Nitratireductor mangrovi: one gene and its partner. Each later gene encodes a partner of the first gene's protein in a complex. Links are inferred from orthologs where the notes say so. Each region holds a gene or a part of one and is shown on either strand. Other genes may lie near its edges. The genes, in order: FQ775_RS01430 and xseA.

What was found.
Region 2: the proteins of FQ775_RS01430 (region 1) and xseA are in contact, whole or in part, in a cryo-EM structure (PDB 8TXR), measured with the Escherichia coli proteins. The link is inferred for Nitratireductor mangrovi from one-to-one orthologs.

What each region holds. Positions count from the first base shown.
Region 1 is NZ_CP042301.2:302,069-305,121, forward strand. What follows is about bases 1-2,737. They hold FQ775_RS01430 (exodeoxyribonuclease VII small subunit), read left to right. Parts: upstream 1-1,111; coding sequence 1,112-1,363; downstream 1,364-2,737. Other genes in these bases: FQ775_RS01420 (hypothetical protein), read left to right, coding at 1-90; FQ775_RS01425 (histone deacetylase family protein), read left to right, coding at 182-1,108; FQ775_RS01435 (DUF2277 domain-containing protein), read left to right, coding at 1,411-1,677; FQ775_RS01440 (pirin family protein), read left to right, coding at 1,756-2,676. Outside these bases: dxs (1-deoxy-D-xylulose-5-phosphate synthase), read left to right, coding at 2,749-3,053. UniProt on the Escherichia coli protein: Bidirectionally degrades single-stranded DNA into large acid-insoluble oligonucleotides, which are then degraded further into small acid-soluble oligonucleotides.
Region 2 is NZ_CP042301.2:2,565,185-2,568,411, forward strand. What follows is about bases 29-2,939. They hold xseA (exodeoxyribonuclease VII large subunit), read left to right. Parts: upstream 29-662; coding sequence 663-2,216; downstream 2,217-2,939. Other genes in these bases: FQ775_RS12595 (amidase family protein), read right to left, coding at 29-498; FQ775_RS12605 (DUF1127 domain-containing protein), read left to right, coding at 2,402-2,542. Outside these bases: more of FQ775_RS12595, read right to left, coding at 1-28; FQ775_RS12615 (phasin), read right to left, coding at 3,026-3,227. UniProt on the Escherichia coli protein: Bidirectionally degrades single-stranded DNA into large acid-insoluble oligonucleotides, which are then degraded further into small acid-soluble oligonucleotides.

The DNA of each region.
Region 1 (3,053 bases):
GCGGAAGCCTCGCGGCATTTCCGCGACCTCGTCGACAAGGCCCGTGGCGCGGTTACCGGCGCCGCCGGCAGGGGGACCGCGCCGGCCTGACAATCCGCCGGCTCGAAATTCCCTGTGTGCGGCGGTTGGCGCATTCGCGGGGGCAGGTGGCCAAACGCGTCACAGTCGCTAAGATCAACGGATGGTTACACGCGTCTATTCCAATCCGATCTTCCTCGAGCACCTGACCCCTTCCGGCCACCCGGAACGCCCTGACAGGCTGCGCGCCATCGCCAAGGTTCTCGAACATGATGTCTTCGACGATCTCGATCGCGTCGAGGCCCCTGAGGGCGACGCCGAGACAATCCTCTACGCCCATCCCGAGGACTATCGGGATGCCATCATGGCGGCAATTCCCGAGCAGGGGATCGCGCGCGTCGACGCCGACACCTCGGTGAGCCCGAAAAGCTGGCAGGCGGCTCTCGCCGCCATCGGCGCCGCCAACGCGGCCGTCGACGACGTCTTTTCGGGTGCGGCCGACAATGTTTTCGTCGCCGCTAGGCCGCCGGGCCATCATGCCGAGAAGCATCGCGCCATGGGCTTTTGCCTCTTCAACAATGCCGCGATCGCCGCCCGCCACGCGCAAAAGGCGCATGGCGCCGAGCGGGTCGCGATCGTTGATTGGGACGTTCACCACGGCAACGGCACCCAGGACGTGTTCTGGGACGATCCGAGCGTGCTTTATTGCTCCACCCACCAGATGCCGCTCTATCCGGGAACCGGCGCCCGTGACGAGACTGGCGCCGGCAACATCGTCAATGCGCCGCTGTCGCCCGGCGATGGCGCCGACGTGTTCCGGGAGGCGTTTTCGTCGCGGGTTCTGGCGGCGATCGATTCGTTCCAGCCCGACCTGATCATCGTTTCGGCGGGATTTGACGCGCATCACCGTGATCCGCTGGCTGAAATCAACCTGTCGGAAGAGGATTTCGACTGGGCCACCGGTCAACTGATGGACCACGCAGGCCGACATGCGGGCAACCGCCTTGTCAGCCTGCTGGAAGGCGGTTACGACCTCGAGGGACTGGCCTTGTCGGTCGCGGCCCACGTCGGACGCCTGATGAGAGGATGAGAGATGCCGGAACAGCCCAACGAGGACGTCAAGGCGATGAGCTTCGAGGACGCGCTTGCCGCGCTCGAACGTATCGTCGACGACCTCGAAAAGGGCGACGTGCCGCTCGAGCAGTCGATCACCATCTATGAGCGCGGCGAGGCGCTGAAGCGTCATTGCGAAAAGCTGCTCAAGGCCGCAGAGGCGAAGGTCGAGAAGATCCGCCTGTCGCGCGAGGGGCGGCCCGAGGGTGTCGAGCCGCTCGACGGTGAGTGAACCGCAATTGAACCCGGGGGCGGGAAACCGGACCAAGGGAGCACACCATGTGCCGCAATATCAGGACATTGCATAATTTCGAGCCACCGGCGACCGATGACGAGATTCGCGCAGCCGCACTGCAATTCGTACGCAAGGTGAGCGGCTCGACCAGGCCTTCGAAGCGCAACGAGGAGGTCTTCGACCGCGCCGTCGACAGGATCGCCGCCTGCGTCCACGAGCTTCTCGACGGGCTGGAAACCGCGCAGCCGCCGAAGGATCGCGAACTCGAGGCCGCCAAGGCGCGGGCGCGCTCGGCAGCCCGCTTCGCCTGAACCGTCAGGCCTGACGGGCTATGCGGCCTGCCCGCGCAGGCATATGCTCGAGCATGCACGAGTGAAGCGGGGCTGACCATGAGCTTCTTTCCAGGAAACGATCCCAAGCCGGGCGATGCCTTTGCCTGCGATGCCATCGAATTGATGGTCATCCCCAGCGCCCGTGACATCGGCGGCTTCGAGGTCCGGCGCGCGCTGCCGACCGCGCGCCGCCGGCTCGTCGGGCCGTTCATCTTCTTCGACCGCATGGGTCCAGCGATCCTGCGGGCCGACCAGGCCATCGACGTGCGCCCGCATCCCCATATCGGGCTGGCGACGGTGACCTACCTTTTCGACGGCCGCATCCGGCACCGTGATTCGCTCGGCACCGAGATGGTGATCGAGCCCGGCGACGTGAACCTGATGACGGCCGGGCGCGGCATCGTCCATTCCGAGCGCTCGCCTGAGGAGACGCGCGGCCATCCGAGCTCGCTATCCGGCCTGCAGACCTGGCTCGCGCTTCCCGACGACGGCGAGGAGGTAGCGCCGGTCTTCGAGAACACGCCCATGGACGCCCTTCCGGAGATCGATGCCGACGGTGTCACCGGCCGCATCGTTATCGGCGCGTTCGAGGGGGTGAAATCGCCGGTTCGCACAGCCTCCGAGACGCTTTACGCCGATCTCCGCCTGGCGCCGGGCGCAAGCGTCAGGATCCCGTCCGATGCCGAGGAGCGCGCCCTCTATGTGCTTGACGGCACTGTCATCATTTCCGGCGACCGTTTTCCGGCCGACCGCCTGTTGGTGCTGCGTCCGGGAGATGAAATCATCGTTTCGTCCGAAGAGGGCGCGCATTTCATGCTTTTCGGCGGCGCCTCGCTGGGGTCGCCGCGTCATATCTGGTGGAACTTCGTCTCGTCATCGAAAGAACGCATCGAGCAGGCAAAGGAGGAGTGGCGCACGGGCCGCTTCGATATCGTGCCGGGCGACGAGGAAGAGTTCATCCCGCTACCCGAGGCCTGACCCGCGCTGATTGGGCGCGTTTACTTTCGTCAAGCGAGGCCCTATCTCCGATAGGTCAGACAAGAAAATGCAATGAACACCATTTCGCCTCCGCAAACGCCGCTGCTGGACAGGGTCCGGTTGCCCTCGGACCTGAAGGCCGTTCCGGAAGACCAGCTTCCGCAGCTTGCCGACGAACTGCGGTCCGAACTGATCGATGCCGTTTCCAAGACCGGCGGCCATCTCGGCGCCGGGCTCGGCGTTGTCGAACTCACGGTGGCCATCCACTATGTCTTCGACACGCCGCGCGACCGCCTCATCTGGGATGTTGGCCACCAGGCCTACCCGCACAAGATCCTCACCGGTCGGCGCGAACGCATCCGCACGCTGCGGCAGGA
Region 2 (3,227 bases), 2.3 Mb from region 1 along the record:
CATCACCGCCGCCGCCGCGCCGCCGGACGAGCCGCCGGGCGACGCCTCGTCGTCCCACGGGTTGAGGGTACGGCCGTGCAGTTCGTTGTCGGTCGTGGCGCGGAAGGAGAACTCAGGCGTGTTGGTGCGGCCGATGATCACCGCACCCGCATTCTTCAGATTGCGAACGATCGGCGCGTCGTCGGGCGCCACGACCTCCCTGAAGGCGGCAACGCCGTTGGGGGTCGCCCTGCCCTTCTGATCGACATTTTCCTTGATCGTCACCGGTACGCCATGCAGCGGCCCGACCGGCCCGCTCTCGGCGAACCTGACGTCGAGCCGGCGTGCCTCCTCGATCGCGGCATCGCCAAGATCGTCGACGACGGCGTTGATGCGGCCGTTGCGGGCACGCATGCGCTCCACGCTGGCACCGACGGCGGCCTCGGCCGATATCTTCCTGGCCCGGACAGCCTCGGCAAGGTCGCAGGCACTCAATTGCCAGATCGCGCGTTCACTCATGTTTCCCCGCTGGTCGGTCGCTGCCGCGAATGCGGCTCCGTTTCGCTGCTGTTTGGGTAGCCGGTAAGGACAGCACCGGCAAGCGGCAGCAGCATGGCGGGACTGAGCCAGCGCAAACTCCAGCGGGGCTTGACTTGCGGCGGCCCGCTTTCCCGAATGGGCGGATGAACGATTCTCCCACCAATGCGGCGGAATTCACCGTCTCGGAAATCTCCGGCGCGCTGAAGCGCACGGTCGAGGACGCGTTTGGCAATGTGCGCGTGCGCGGCGAGATTTCCGGCTATCGCGGCCCGCATTCCTCCGGCCACGCCTATTTCGCGCTGAAGGACGAGCGCGCGCGGCTCGAGGCGGTGATCTGGCGCGGCACCTTCGCCAGACTGAAGATTCGCCCCGAGGAAGGCATGGAGGTGATCGCGCAGGGGCGGCTCACCACCTATCCCGGCTCGTCGAAGTACCAGATCGTCATCGACAGCCTGGAGCCGGCCGGCGCCGGCGCGCTGATGGCGCTGCTGGAAGAACGCCGCCGCAAGCTGGCGGCCGAAGGCCTTTTCGACGACCAGCGCAAGAAAAGGCTGCCCTACCTGCCGCGCGTCATCGGCGTCGTCACCTCGCCGACCGGCGCCGTCATCCGCGATATCCTGCACCGCATCGCCGACCGCTATCCGCTGCACGTGATCGTGTGGCCGGTGCGCGTCCAGGGCGAGACCACCGGCGCCGAAGTCGCCAGCGCGGTTGCCGGCTTCAACGCCCTGCCGCCGGACGGGGCGATCGCCCGGCCGGATCTCATCATCGTGGCGCGCGGCGGCGGCAGCCTCGAGGACCTCTGGGGCTTCAACGACGAGGACGCGGTGCGCGCGGTCGCCGCATCCGACATTCCGGTGATTTCGGCCGTCGGCCACGAAACCGACTGGACCCTGATCGACCATGCCGCCGACACGCGCGCGCCGACCCCGACCGGGGCGGCCGAACTCGCGGTCCCGGTGCGGGCCGAACTCGAGGCGACGCTGGCCAGCCTCTCGGCGCGGCTTTCCGGCGCGGTGTCACGCAATGGCGAACGCAAGCGCCAGGCGCTGCGGGCGGCGGCACGCGCCCTGCCCTCAGTCGACCAGCTGCTCGGCCTGCCCCGCCGCCGCTTCGACGAGGCGGCAAGCCGGCTGTCGCGCGGGCTCAGCGTCAATGTGGAGAACAAGAAGCTGCGGCTTGGCGGCCTGCGGCTTGCGCCGGCGACGCTTGAACGGCGCCTCGGAGAGGCGCGGCGCCACGTTTCGCGCGCCGCAACCCGGCTGCCGGCCGCGCATCAGAACGTGCTGCGCGATCACCGCGCACGGCTGGCGGCCCCGGTGGCGCGGCTGCGGCCGGAACCGCTTGCCGCGCGGCTCGGCGGCGCGCGCGACATGCTCGCCAATGCCGGCCGCCGCGCCGACCGCGCCATCGCCGCCTCCGGCGAAGGACGGCGGCGGACGCTGGCGCAGGCGACAAGGCTTCTTGAGACGATCTCCTACAAATCGGTGCTGGCGCGCGGCTTCGCGCTGGTCACCGATGCCAAGGGGCTGCCGGTCAAGCGCGCCGCCGATCTTGGCGCCGGAGACCAGGTCGCGCTGCAGTTTGCCGATGCGGCCGCCAATGCCGTGATCGTCGGCGGCGACGGGGCGGCCGAGCGCAAGCCGCGCAAGGTGGCCGAGAAGCCCGTGCCGGCCGGCCAGGGCTCGCTTTTCTAGCGGTTATCTACAGGCCTTGAATTACGCGAAACGGTGTGGCTGGGCGGCCTTGGCGCCGCCGATTTCCGGCCTCTGCGAGCCCTGCAAAAATTGCATTCGACCTATGCGGTTTCAGCGCTTCTTTGCGACAGGCGCATGACTATCTACCCGCTGTCGAACAACAACATCGAATGTGAGCAAAAGCCGTGAGCATCATCCGCAACTACCGCAACTGGCGACGCTATCGTCACGCCGTCGGCGAGTTGAGCCGCCTGTCGGACCGCGAGCTCGACGATATCGGCATCACCCGCGCCGAGATCCCGCTCGTCGCGCGCAAGACGGTCTGACCGTCCAACAGTTTCCGGCGGGTTGGTTCCTCCCGTTCCCGCCGGCCAGGATGGCAGGTCATCCTCCTCCCTGAACGACCCGCCATCCGAAATGTGAAGGCCCGCCGGTTTCCTCCCCCGGCGGGCCTTTTGCGTTTGGCATGCCGGAGCAACACGAAGGTTGCCGCAAGGCCGAGGCGGCGCGGGGTTTCGAAAGGAAGGGAAAAGCTGGAAATGGTACGGTTGGCTGGGCTCGAACCAGCGACCCCCAGATCCACAATCTGGTGCTCTAACCAACTGAGCTACAACCGCACTGGCCTCGTTGCGAGACGAGTGTGCAAATACGTTCAAACAGCCGCGAATGCAAGGCCGGAACACGCCCGGCGCGGAAAGGAAAAGGCCGGCGCCAGCCGGCCTTCCAATGAACGGCCGCGGCGATTGCCAGGGCCGTTCGCGGGGTTGCGGAGGGAGGAGGAAACCGCTTCCCCGATGAGATGCGGCCGATCAGGCGACCTTGAGGTCCTGCATCGCCTTGTCGAAGGCGGTCTTGACCGGCTTGGAAACGTCCTCGACGGCCTTGGACGACACCGCCTGGATTTCCTTGGCCTGGTCGACGGCCATGTCGACATTCTTGCGGACGAACGAGGTCTGCAGCTCGATCACTTCCGACAGGCTCTTGGCGCCAACCAGCGCCTCGAGGTGGCTG